DNA from 4 places in the Sphaerisporangium flaviroseum genome. Region 3 is predicted to be linked to each of the others. Evidence: riboswitches for the same ligand, from Rfam matches in the RefSeq annotation. Region 3 holds a riboswitch; each other region holds the start of a gene.

Region 1 (3,175 bases), on a different contig from region 3:
CGTCGTCGACGGCCGGCGCCCACGCGGCCACGACGGCACGAGCGAGGCCGCGGCGTGGAAGACGATCCCGTCCTGGTACTGCATCAGCACCACCGACCGGATCATCGCCCCGTCGTCGGAGCTGTCGATGGCCCGCCGGGCACGCTCGAAGATCACCCGGTTCGAGGGCGGGTCCCACCTGACCTTGATATCGCACCCGGACGCGGTGACGTCGGTGATCGCCTCGGCGATCTGCTCCGTGCGCCAGCTCGCCCGGTGCCTGGATGTGTCCTGAGCCGCTCGTACGGTTCTTGATCCGCTGGCTCTAGTACATCGAGATGTGGACGTGGTCGAAGTGGTTCGCCGTGGTCCCGCCGCGGTTGCTCATGGGACGCCAGCCGGGGAAGCCCAGGTTGTAGATCCGCTGCTTGTAGATCACGTACTTCACGCCCAGCTTGCGGCCGTTCTTGATGGCCCAGGCGGAGATCTGGTCGCCCAGCGCGGCCTGGCCGGCCGAGGGCAGCGCGCCGCCGGAGCTCAGCATGAAGTCGCACGCACGGCCCACCGGATGTTCGCCGCTGTTCTCGGGGCGGTAGCAACCGACCGGGAAGTTCAGCGCGAAGTGGCTTTTGACCTGTGCCCGCATCAGGCGGGTCCTGGGGGTGATGTTCTCGCTCCCCGAAGGCAGTTCGGGGGCCCATGCCCCGTTGGCCCGCTTGCCCGGCGCGGTCGGGATGAGCTGGTCCAGCTTGTTCTTGATCTGGCCGATGAGCTTCTCGGCGTCCTTGCGCTGGCCGGTCACCTCGACGACGTCCTGCCGCAGCTGTTCGGTCAGCTTGGTCGCGTCGTCGGCGGCCTTCTTGCGGGTGTCTCGCGCCGACGTGTACCCGGCGATCTTGGCGGTCTGCTCGGCTTGGAGCTGCTGCAGCATGGCGGCGTCGCCGTATCCGGGGGACATGAGCTCGCCCACCATGCCGAGGCCGCCCGCCTGGTAACGGAGCTGGGCGATGTCACCGACCTGACCCTGCGCGGCCGTGAGCTCCTTCTCGGCGGATCCGAGGCGTTCTCGTGCCGATTTCTCGGCCGACTTGGCCTTGGCCACGGCGACGCGCTTGGCGTTGTACTCGGTGATCAGCTTGTCGACCTTCTTGCCGAGCGAGGCCAACTGCGACTTGAGTTGTTTCTCTGTGGGTTTGGGTGCCGCGTTCACCGCGGGCACGGGGCCGAGCAGGAGGCCGGCCATGGTCAGAACGCCGACGGCCACGGAGGCCTGGCGGCGGGAAGTCGGGGGCAGAGCCCGCTCCTCTCCATCTGCCGACCGGGTTAGCTGACGGGTTCGGGCCGGAGTCGCCCTACCACGATGTGGATTCACCCCAAGAACCAATGGGTCCCCGGTTCCCAGGCGGGGCACCCGGGATTAGGCACACCGGCTGCTACAGCCGGTGTGGGATGGATAGTAGTGGTAAAGGCATGTTTATGGCGACTTGGGGCGCTGTTGACTACCGGATCTGCTGCGCCCTGAGCAGGCGAGCCGCCTCCTCGGGGAGAACGTCGTTCACGAAGGCGCCCATGGCGGACTCCGACCCGGCCAGATACTTCAGCTTCTGCGGCGCCCGCCGGATGCTGAAGAGCTCGAGATGCAGGTAGGAGAGGTCGCGGCCGGTGCGGACCGGGGCCTGGTGCCAGGCCGCGACGTACGGCATGGGCACGCCGAACAGGCCGTCGAGCCGCCGCAGCACATCGGTGTAGAGAGGGCCGAAGGCGGCCCGCTCCTCGTCGTCCAGCGCGTTCAGGTCGGGAACCTGGCGGTTGAGGTAGACATGGACCTCGAACGGCCACCGGGCCGCCGCGGGCACGAACGCCGTCCAGTGGTCGTTCGACGCCACTACGCGGGTCTCGGCCTTCCGCTCGGCCGCCAGCACGTCGGCGAACAGGTTGCTTCCCGTCCGCTCCTGGTACCTCTCGGCCGAGGCCAGCATCTGCCGGGTCCGCGGGGTCACGTAGGGATAGGCGTAGATCTGGCCGTGGGGGTGGGACAACGTGATCCCGATCTCGGCGCCGCGGTTCTCGAAGCAGAACACCTGCTCCACACCGGGAAGCGCCGCGAGCTCCGCCGTGCGGTCGGCCCAAGCCTGAAGGACCAGGTCGACCTGCTCGGGCGAGAGCGCGGAGAAGGACGATCCGTGCTCGGAGGTGAAGCACACCACCTCGCACCGGCCAAGGCCGGGCCGTACCTCGCTCAGACCGCCGACCTGCTCGTAGTCACCGGTGTGGAAGCTGAACGAGGGGAAGCGGTTCTCGAAGACGGCGACGTCGTACTCGGGGGAGGGGATCTCGGTCGCCCGGCCCGGCGCCGAGGGACACAGGGGGCACTCGTTGGCGGGCGGCAGGAACGTACGGCTCTGCCGGTGACCGGCGACGGCGACCCACTCGTCCAACAGCGGGTCGTAGCGGAGCTCGGAGGCCGGCGGGCGCGGGGGCAGCTCGCGGGTGTCGACCGCGCTGCGGTCCGCGTCGTCGCGGCGGTCGAAGTAGATCAGCTCGCGGCCGTCGGCGAGGTGGGTCACCGTGCGCTTCACTGGGCCACCGCCTGTGCGGTCGTGGCGGGGTCGACGAGGAGCAGGGTGCCGACCTGGTCGGACAGCGCCGTTGTCGCCTCTTCGGGCAGACCCGTGTCACTGATCACCACATGGGCCTCCTCGAGTTTGGCGATCGTGCTGATGCCAACGGTGCCCCACTTGGTGTGGTCCGCTAGCACGACGAGCTGCTGCGCCGCCGCGACAAGCTCGCGGTCGGTCTCGGCCTCCAGCAGGTTCGGCGTGGTGAACCCCGCTCTGAGGTTCATGCCGTGCACGCCCAGCATGAGCGTGTCGACGTTGAGCTCGCGGATGGCGGCCACGGCGACGGGGCCGACCAGCGCGTCCGACGGCGTGCGTACGCCTCCGGTGAGCACCACGGTCTGGTCGGGACGCCCGGCCCGGTGGAAGACGTCGGCGACCTGGACGGAGTTGGTGATGACGGTCAGGCCGGGGACGTCCACGAGCTGGTGGGCCAGCGTCCAGGTCGTCGTGCCGGCCGACAGCGCGACGGAGGTGCCGGGGCGCACGAGCTCGGCGGCACGGCGGGCGATGGCCTCCTTCTCGGGCTGCTGGCGCACGGACTTGGCGGCGAAGCCGGGCTCCTCCGTCGAACCGGT
Region 2 (3,175 bases), on a different contig from region 3:
TGCTGGCCCTGCATGCCCGGCTGGCCGTACTGCTGCTGGCCCTGGACTCCCGGCTGGCCGTACTGCTGGCCGTAGCCCTGGTCACCGTAGCCCTGCTGCTGGCCGTACTGCTGCTGCTGACCGTACTGGCCCTGCTGGCCGTACGCCTGCTGCTCGTAGCCGGGCTGCTGGCCGTACTGCTGCTGACCCTGCTGGCCGTACTGCTGCTGGCCGTACGCCTGCTGCTGGTCGTAGCCGGGCTGCTGGCCATAGCCCTGCTGCCCGTACGCCTGCTGGTCCTGGCCGGGCTGCTGGCCGTACTGCTGCTGGCCCTGCAGACCGTAGCCCTGCTGCTGGCCGTACGGCTGCTGCTGGCCGTAGCCCTGCTGCTGGCCGTACGGCTGCTGCTGGCCGTAGCCCTGCTGCCCGTACGACTGGTGTGGGCCGGTCTGGGACTCGGGCTGGCCGTATCCCTGCTGGCCGTACTGCTGGCCCGGTGTCTGGGACTGCTGGGGATAGCTCTGCCCGTACGACCCGGTCGCGCCCTGCTGGCCGTACGCGCCTTGCTGCCCGTAGGACTGGGGGTAGCTGTTCTCCGATGTCTGCTGGGGACGGTGAACGACCGTCACCTCCGGATCGGCGCCTGGCCGATCGGTGTTCTGCTGCCCATATTGCGGAGACCCGGATGACGATTGATCATCGTCCGATTCGTCCCGTGGGTACGGCGGCTGTCCGGTGCTCACCGTGTCACCTCACTTCGGCTTCGCATGCGGCATATGTCAGACACACATGCTGTGGTGTTGCCCAACGTAGCGACAGTGGCATCAACAGTCACCTTTCCATCGCGTCATCCCGCAGGTCAAGATCGCGGGGTCAAATGGAGAAGCATGCGCGTGTTGCGGAGGGTGTTCGGCTTGACGTGCTCCAGATCGAGGAACTCGGCGACGCCCTCATCGTAGGAGTCCAGCAACTCGGCGTACACCTCAGGTGAGACAGGAGTCCCCAGGATGGGCGCGAAACCGTGCTTGGCGAAGAAGTCCACCTCGAAGGTCAGGCAGAAGACCCGGCGCAATCCCAGCTCGCGGGCGGTGTCGATGAGGGCGGCGACGATCATGTGGCCGATGCCGAGGCCACGGCAACTCGCGTCGACGGCGACGGTCCGGATCTCCGCGAGGTCCTCCCACAGGACGTGCAGCGCCCCGCAGCCGACGATCGTCCCATCCCTCTCGGCCACCCAGAACTCCTGGACGTCTTCGTAGAGGGTGACGATCGATTTGCGCAGGAGGCGTGGTCCCGCTCCGGAATAGGTGTCGACCAGACGGCCGATGGCCCGGACGTCGGGGGTGCGGGCTCGCCTGACGGCGAGCGTGCTGCCGGCGGGTACGGGGTCCACGACCTGCTCCATGACCCGCCAGCGTATCCGCCGAAGGCGATCGCCTCGCCCCGGCGGTGAAGGTTCGTGCCCGGTAACGGTCCGTCCGAAATACCTTCCGGCCTTTGCCGTCGTCGCGGTGGGTAGTCGACAGACCGCGATGCGTCAAAATCCCAGCGTTGGCGACATTTCCCATCACACCGACTCGTGGACCTGCGGCTTCCCTCACACGGGAGGGTCAAAAGCACGTCAACGCAGGGTAATGCGGGTTCGCCGCCCCATCCGGCGTGATCTCCCCGTGACGTGCCGGTTGTGAAACCTCTACAGAATCGGCAGTTCTGGTTGAGCAGGAACCTCGACTGCACTAGTGTCCAGCGTCAATGTCGGTCATCGCGAGGCGGTGGCCGAACCGCCTAATCCTGGTCACGTCCCAAAGTGGCAGGGAATCGGGGACCCAATGGTGCGAGACGAGGCCCTGCCCTCGACGAACCACCACCCCTGGGGTGAATCCGACGCGATCCTCCACGGTGATGTGCTCGGTAGGGCTGCTCCGGCCCGAACCCGTCAGCTAACCCGGTAGGCGGACAAGGAGAGGAGCTCGTCGTTGGAGCCTAGGCGCACGCCTGGACAGAGTGCGGGCAGGCATGCCCGTTCCCGAGAACGAAGCCCGCGTTACTGGCTCGGCAGAGTCACGGCGGCGTCCTGGCGCGCTCCACGCCGGATCGCGCTCATCGCCCTCACCCTCACGGCCGTGACGTTCGGGTCCCCCCTGGTGGCGGCGACCGCCGAACCCAAGCCCAGCCTCAACGAGCTGAAGGCCAAGGTCGAGCGGCTGTACGAGCAGATCGAGTCGCTCACCGAGCAGTACAACGGCCAGAAGGAACGTCTCAAGCAGGCGCGGCGGTCGGCCGAGCTGGCCAAGAAGACGCTCGCCAGGAGCGAGACCGACCTCGAGGAGAAGCGCCGCAAGGCCGGGCTGTACGCCCAGGACGCCTACATGACGGGCGGCGTCGGTTCCTCCCTCGCACTGGCCATGTCGGGCGACCCCGAGGGGTACCTCGACCGCGCGGCCACGACCTACGCCCTCCAGATGCAGCAGGGCGAGGAGGTCGCCCAGATCACCAAGGCCATGGACATCGCCGAGCGTGCCAAGGCGAGCGCCAAGGCCCGCGAGGTGGAGGTCAAGAAGCTCGTCAGCGACCTGTCGTCGCAGCAGGACAAGATCCGCAAGTTGGTCGCCCAGACCGAGACCAACCTTTTCAAGCGGGCTCTTTCACAGGCGGGCCAGACATTCGGCAGGGCCACCCGTATCGACATCCCGATCCCGGGCAAGGGCAAGGCCGCAGAGGCCACCAAGTGGGCGCTGACACAACAGCTCAAGCCGTACGTCTGGGGCGCGGCGGGACCGGGGAGCTACGACTGCTCCGGGCTGGTCCTGTGGGCTTACCAAAAGGTCGGCATCAGCCTCCCGCACTACACCGGTGACCAGTGGACCGCCGGCACCCACGTGTCCCGGCAGGATCTGCGCCCCGGCGACCTGGTCTTCTTCTACAGCGACCTGCACCACGTGGGCATCTACATCGGCGGCGGCATGATGGTGCACGCCCCTCGCACGGGCGACGTCGTACGGGTGGTCCCGCTCGGCAACCGGCCGTTCGTCGGTGGCGTGCGCATCGCCGACTGACGGACACGACCAGCCCTTTCCGGGACGCGTCGTACACCGCGCAGGCGATGAACCCGGCCTGCCCGGTGTATCGCGCCTGCCCGTGAGGGCCGGTGCGGTGGGCTAGATGAGCCTCCGGCGCGCCGCCCAGGCCACCGCCT
Region 3 (3,175 bases):
GCAGGCTCAGCACCCGCTGGCCCGGCCGCAGGTCCCGCAGGGTCATCTCGACGGGCACCCCGCCGTCGTACACGGTGACGCCGGGGTGGTCACGGACGGCCGCGAGGTCGCCGGGGTCCTCCCGCCGGTGCGGGTAGTAGGCCAGCGGCCCCTGGAGCGCGAAGAGCCACGACAGGTAGCGGTCGCGGTGGATCAGCCCGTTGCGTACGAGCGAGGTGCCGAGCACGACGGTGTCCTCGCGCGGACGCGGATGGGCGATCGCGGGCTGGGAGCGCAGCCAGGCGAAGTCGTGGGTCACCAGCCGGATCCCGCGCGCCCGTACGGCCTCGGCCAGCTCGGCCGGCACGGGAAGGGCGGTGAACACCGTGAGCCGTCCGGCTCGTGCGGCGGCCCGCAGGCGGATCGCCGCGGCGGCCCCGAGCACCCGTCGCGACGCCTTCGCCCTGGTGCGGGCGCGCAGCAGCGGGGTGCCGAGCCGGGAGGTGAGCATCTCCAGCAGGCGGATCGTGGCCAGGCCGTCGTCCACCACGACCATCTGGGCGGGGGCGGCGGTCAGCGAGGTGAGTTGCGTCCTGCCGGAGAAGGCGTCGCCGATTACCCAGGTGTCCCCTCGCCCGGGGCGGGGCATCGTGTCCTCCGCGGTCTGGATCTCCACCCCGCCCGGCAGGTCGAGCGCGGCCAGCTCGGCGCGGGTCACGCCGAGGCCTGGAAGCCTGCCCCGGGTCACGATGCGCAGGGCGGACCCGGACACGCCGGCGTACCGCGCCTCGACCGCGCACAGCAGCTGAAGAGGCGACTCCACCCAGGCGACGGCCGATCCCTGCTCCCGCACGCGGCTTCGACCGATCCTTTCCACGCCGGGCATTGCCACTTTCACGACGAAAAGCAATGTAGCCGCGTGAGCCTACGCGGGGGGTAACACCTGGTGAACAGCGGACAACGGTGGCTCAGCCAGGTCCCGTCGCTCTCTTCCGCCCAAGGTCAGGACCGGCGCGCGTCCGTTCACAGGGGGACAGGCCTGGCGCCGGCCTTCTTCGGCGACTTCCCGGTGGAGAGCGTGGACACCGTGGCCGCCGGCGAGATGGGACCTTCGGTGGGGCAGGATGACCGGGCCCGTGACACCTCCGAGGAGGCGATGGTGGTCAGCGGTACGAGAACCCTCGAACTGCGCACGCGTTCGCCTTTCCTGGGTTTCTCCGTCGACGGCTGGGCGGACGATTCCCGGATTTCTTTGTATTCAGGTGGGCAGCACGCCGGGTCACCCTTCCTGGCTTCCTGGCGTATCCGGATGTGCCCGTCCTGCGCTTTCTTGCTCGGTAACGAAGCGCACACGAATTGATATATACGGTTAACGGAATTTGCTGCATGTGAGCGAATCTGGCGGGGTTCGCCGTATCGCTGAACCGGCCGCTTCTCAGGCACCATTAGCTCACTTGACATCGCCGGCACCGACCGCCACAACTATCACTTCCGCCCCATCGGCTCACTCAGACCACCGCAGGCGCCCCTACGGCTCTCGCCGGTCGGCCCGCAGCGCTCCCCCTTACCCGGGCATCCGCAGGTGAACCCCACATGTCGCGCCTGCTCCCGGAGACCGTCCCCGTAAGCGTCAAGCCGGGATTTGCCCTTCCAACCCCCGGTGCAGCCCGGAGTTTTGTCCTGTTTGCGTACCTTTGTCCGATGTATTACTCTGAGAGGACTCCTGGCACGGGACCTACCCGTTTGGGCAATGCGCTCGGGCTATGGAGATTGCCTGGCGCGAGTCGGCCCCTTGCGGAGACCCCTCTCCCACCGATGCGTGCTACCGCCGAGTCCGCTTCATTGCGAAGCCGGGGACCCACCTCTTCTGGGGTGAATCGGGGCCGCCTCCCACGGACGCCCCCGTAGGGCGAACTTCCACGCCCGAACCCGTCAGCTAACCCGGTAGGCGGTCTGGAAGGAGTTTCCCCTTGTCTATGTTCCTACATCGGCTTCTGGATGCCCCGAAGAACCAGCTGAAGGCCCTAGCGTTCGGTGGCCTGGTCGTCGCCCAGGTCGTGGCGGGCACCACCCTCGCGGCACACGCCGCCGCCCCCGACGAGAAGATCAAGACCGCGAGCGCCGAGTCCCACGTCAGGGAGCACGCGGGCAAGGTCTCCGCCCAGCAGCTCCTGAAGCTCGCCAAAGCCCAGGTCGGCATCTCCGAGAACAGCTCGGGCGGCGGCACGAAGTTCCACTCCTGGTACATGAGCTCCCCGCGGGCCAAGGAGACGGTCGCACGCGACGGCGGCTCGGTCGCCGGGTTCGCCAACGCCTCCTGGTGCGACATGTTCGTCTCCTGGGTCGGCAACCAGCTCGGGCTCGAGGACACGGTCGGCAACGACGCCTACACCGTCGAGCACGCCAAGTGGTTCGCGTCCAAGGACCGCTGGGGCACCACGCCCAAGCCGGGCGCGGTCGTCTTCTTCGCCTGGAACGGCGACAAGAGCTTCGACTCCATCCAGCACGTCGGCTACGTCATCGACGACAACGGCGACGGCACGATCAAGACCGTCGAGGGCAACACCGGCAACGGCGTCGTGGAGATCCGTACGCGTCCGACCTCTCAGGTCGCGGGCTACGGCTACCCCGCCTACGCCGCCTGATCTCCCTCTCCCCACGGCGCCCTGACCCATCTCCCGCGCGGGGCGCCGCTCGTCGACCATCGAGGGCGCCCGCCGACTCCACTCCGCGGCGGCGCCCGTCCCCAGTGCCGTACGACCGGCGTCCCGCCGCCGGTCGTACGGCATCGGACGTTCCAGGCCCCGGCGAGACACCGCTCCGGGGCCGGGTCCACAGGCCGCCGACCCTGGTTCCGCGTGACGCATGGATGATTTGCGCCCGACTGTGCCGGTAGCGATGGGAGCGCTCCCAATAGCGCCAATGGTGAGTTTCGAGCTCTTAGTCTGGTTTCGAGCTTCTAACAGCCCCAGGAGTAACAGTTAGGTTTCGGCATATTGACGCCAGCATTGCCTATCGGAGACTCTTCGTGGGAGCGCTCCCAAAACTTCGCTCGCGGGATGACACCCACGAGATCACGGCTGAGGGATCCAGCACATCGCGGGGCCCGACTGTCGGGGCCGGCCCTCGATGCACCTCCCATCTATCGGGCAACCACCTGAGAGGGGTCCGGAATGAAGAACAACATGCGCCGCGG
Region 4 (3,175 bases), on a different contig from region 3:
CAGATCGACCGGTACATGATGTCCAGACCCGCCATGGATTCCCCACAGATCGGCCACAGCCGCAGCCCCTACGGGCAGATCCGCAACAAGAACAGCGGCAAGTGCCTGGTCGTCCGTGGCGTCGACAACAACGCGGCCGCCGTCCAGTACACCTGCGGAGGATGGGCCGACCAGCAAACGACCCCACACAGGGCCGGAAATGACTGTGGGCATCCTCCGTCAAGTGGAGAATGCCCATGCCATCGGCCATTGCCGTGGTGCGCCGCCAGGGACTCGAACCCCGGACCCGCTGATTAAGAGTCAGCTGCTCTAACCAACTGAGCTAGCGGCGCGTGACTACGGTGACTTTAGCAGTCCCGGCGAGGCTCCGCACATCAGCGGGGGCGATGTGACGGGCGGGTGGCCAGGTCATGCCTTCGTGCGGGGGGCTGTGAGTTCACCCGGACGGCGGTGTCCGGGCGTGCCTCAGCGTTCACCAGTGCGTCCCTCTGCGGAGGTGTTCCGCGCCCCGCGTCCTCGTCCGGTCTCAGTTGCCGGCGGGGACCGCCGGCGTGACGGGCTTGGCGGGGTTGTGGTCGTAGACGCCCCACGCGCCCGTGGAGAACGGGACGGGGTGGTTCTTCTTGCCCACTCCGGTGCCCCACTTGGTGATCACGTAGTTGACCTTGATGTGGCCGGCGGAGAAGCCGGTCACCACGAGCGAGCTGTCGCTGAAGGTGCCGCCGGTCAGCTGGGCGAAGGTCTTGCCGTCGATGTCGAGCATGACGCCGCTCTCCGACGGGACGCCCGGGCCGCGGTCACCGATGAAGAAGGGGGCCTTCTTGCCGTTGTACTCGACGTAGCCCTCGGTGCCGAGAGGCCAGCTGGGGCTCGCGAAGAGACCCTTCTGCATGGGCTTGCCGATGGCCGGAAGGCCTGTGTCACCCATACGCCCGGAAGCGTCGTCCCAGAAGTACGAGGCCTTGGTGCTGCCCTTGAGCAGCACCGGCTTGGCGGCCTGCGCCGTCACGGTCTTCACGACGTGGTCATCGGCATGGGCGGCGACGGTGCCGGCGGTGGTGGCGACAGCGGTGGTACAGAGCAGAGCCGCGCCTACGAGAGTTGCCGTCCATCGTGCATTGGGGGTGTTCATGAAAAAAGACATGGGGAAAGGGATCTTTCATCAGAAGACAAGGGGACCGCGCTCCGAGTCGCCGAGGGGGATCGGTGCGGGGGGTGGAAAGCGCTTTCGGGTGCTTAACGGGACAGCGTCCAGCCGCGCCGAGCGCGCGTTCGTACTTGGGTCGGTTAGCGGTGGCACCAGGCCACCATGTGTCGCAGAGGGCGAGTCAATCGCCCGATGGGACGGCTGCTAACAGCCGACTAGTCCGGCCGCTTCTGACGGCAAGATCCAGGTCTTAGGGTTGCCCGGTCTGTGGACTGTGCGGAGTGGGATGCTCCACTCTGGTCTCCTCTCCATCGCGTCTACCGGGTTAGCTGACGGATTCGGGCTTGGAGCCGCCCTACCGCTTGCGCGGATTCACCCCACAAAACTTGGGTCCCCGGTTCCCGTGGGCGGTGCGCCCGTGGGATTCGACGTACGGGACGGTGGCCTTCCTGCTGAAGACCAGGTCACCATCCGTTTCGTGCTTGAAACCTTACCCACCGAGTCAGGACAAAGCAAACGAAATCATTGCAAAGCATATTAAGATCTACCTTCGGGCCACAAACCCCATCAATACCGACATCAGTGCTCATAGCTCCTCCAGCGTAGGGTCACGCGGAGGGCGATGTGACCGGCGTGACGGAAAGGTGCGCTGGAGTCGGCGGGGCGTGGCAGGGGAAGGGCGGGTGAGGGAAGGGCAGGGGCAGGGCGAGGAAGGCCCGCTGGGCGAGGAAGGGCGCGGCAAGGCGGGGGAAGGGCCGTGGCCGGGGGAAGGGTGTGGTGGGCGGGAAGCCGCGGCGGGGTGGGAAGGGGCGTGGCGGAAGCGGGCCGGGAAGGCGAGGGTGAGCGCCAGGGGGAACCGTCCCCGGGCATGAATCGGGGCCGGGCAGTCCCCCGCCTGCCCGGCCCCGATCTCTCACGGTCCAGCGCCGATGCCTTCCCCCAAACGCATCGGGCGGTCCCGCAGACTGGACGCGGTCCCCCACCGCGTCCTTTTGGTGAAAAGCTCTGCGACGCCCTCTCGGGCGACTGGTCGCATCCCTCTTGACCTGCCTTAACACTACATACGGGGGCCTGAGCTACTCGTCATCGCAGGGTATAGATTCGGTCTAACTCACGGTGATGACCGGGTACGGTCGGACCCGCAGGCGCAAGTGGCTATTCAGGCAGTTCGACCTTGACCTCGGTGCCCTTCTCCAGGGACCGGCTGACCGTGCAGTGCCGCTCGTGCACCCGGTGAGCGACCGCGCGGAAGACCTCGTCCGCCTTGGCGTCGCCCTCGGGCAGTTCGACGTCGTAGGTGATGGTGACCGGCCCGAGCAGGGTGGGTTCGATCTTCTCCGCCTGCACCGTCATCGCCAGCCGCACGAGCCGGTGACCGCGCTGAGCGGTGAGCGGCTCGACCGTCACGATGTTGCAGCCTCCCACCGCGACCAGCAGTAGTTCCACGGGGGTGAACACACCCTCCTCGTCGCCGCCGCCCAGGGCGATCTCCGCTCCGCGGTCGTTGCGCGCCACGAAGCCGTCATCTGTACGCTCCACACTCACCAATGCCATATCTGGAGCCTAAAGCCGGCCGCGCCGGTTCAGGCGTCCGGGTGCTCGGAGAGATAGGCGATGTACACCGGGCGCAGCGCCTCGCCGAGCTCGCCCTCACCAGACGCCATGGCATCACTGAGCAGCGCCGAGACCCGGCTGAGGTCGTTGGCCGCCTCGTCGGAGTGCCCGCTCGCGGCCTCGGCGGCCGGGATCACGGTCAGCAGTTTCCACAGGAAGCCGAAGTCGCCGTGCGCCACGGCGTAGCGCACCGCCCTGTCGTGGAGCTCCTTGGGCGACAGCGACTGCAGCTCGTCCTGGTCCATTTGCGCTCACCCCCTTTAAGGCCCCTTTCCCCCCACTCGGGGGGATATGCACATCAGACAAGCCGCACGATCATCTTGCCGAGATTCTCCCCGCGCAGCATGCCGAGGAAGGCCGCCGGGGCGTTCTCCAGCCCTTCGACGACGGTCTCCTCGAAGGTGATCCGGCGCT

Evidence for each region. Region 3 has a riboswitch for cyclic di-AMP ahead of ABD810_RS12675 (CHAP domain-containing protein). Riboswitches for the same ligand answer to the same signal wherever they lie in the genome.
Region 1: linked by a shared signal. The riboswitch ahead of ABD810_RS25615 (coiled-coil domain-containing protein) and the one ahead of ABD810_RS12675 (CHAP domain-containing protein) in region 3 are both predicted to bind cyclic di-AMP.
Region 2: linked by a shared signal. The riboswitch ahead of ABD810_RS00790 (C40 family peptidase) and the one ahead of ABD810_RS12675 (CHAP domain-containing protein) in region 3 are both predicted to bind cyclic di-AMP.
Region 4: linked by a shared signal. The riboswitch ahead of ABD810_RS36165 (hypothetical protein) and the one ahead of ABD810_RS12675 (CHAP domain-containing protein) in region 3 are both predicted to bind cyclic di-AMP.

The regions. Positions count from the first base shown of each region.
Region 1 is NZ_BAAAZR010000020.1:13,946-17,120, reverse strand. It holds gene ABD810_RS25620 (alpha/beta hydrolase) at 1-274, shown strand, start outside; gene ABD810_RS25615 (coiled-coil domain-containing protein) at 305-1,243, opposite strand; cyclic di-AMP (ydaO/yuaA leader) riboswitch at 1,278-1,413, opposite strand; gene galT (galactose-1-phosphate uridylyltransferase) at 1,479-2,558, opposite strand; gene ABD810_RS25605 (DeoR/GlpR family DNA-binding transcription regulator) at 2,555-3,175, opposite strand, start outside.
Region 2 is NZ_BAAAZR010000001.1:164,820-167,994, forward strand. It holds gene ABD810_RS00780 (RDD family protein) at 1-608, opposite strand, end outside; gene ABD810_RS00785 (amino-acid N-acetyltransferase) at 839-1,384, opposite strand; cyclic di-AMP (ydaO/yuaA leader) riboswitch at 1,752-1,950, shown strand; gene ABD810_RS00790 (C40 family peptidase) at 1,956-3,035, shown strand; gene ABD810_RS00795 (helix-turn-helix domain-containing protein) at 3,138-3,175, opposite strand, start outside.
Region 3 is NZ_BAAAZR010000004.1:212,825-215,999, forward strand. It holds gene ABD810_RS12665 (hypothetical protein) at 1-832, opposite strand, end outside; gene ABD810_RS12670 (hypothetical protein) at 1,058-1,339, shown strand; cyclic di-AMP (ydaO/yuaA leader) riboswitch at 1,796-1,945, shown strand; gene ABD810_RS12675 (CHAP domain-containing protein) at 1,956-2,624, shown strand; gene ABD810_RS12680 (ABC transporter substrate-binding protein) at 3,153-3,175, shown strand, end outside.
Region 4 is NZ_BAAAZR010000043.1:288,332-291,506, reverse strand. It holds tRNA gene ABD810_RS36170 (tRNA-Lys) at 256-332, opposite strand; gene ABD810_RS36165 (hypothetical protein) at 527-1,132, opposite strand; cyclic di-AMP (ydaO/yuaA leader) riboswitch at 1,447-1,588, opposite strand; gene ABD810_RS36160 (OsmC family protein) at 2,303-2,686, opposite strand; gene ABD810_RS36155 (hypothetical protein) at 2,731-3,006, opposite strand; gene ABD810_RS36150 (NADP-dependent oxidoreductase) at 3,060-3,175, opposite strand, start outside.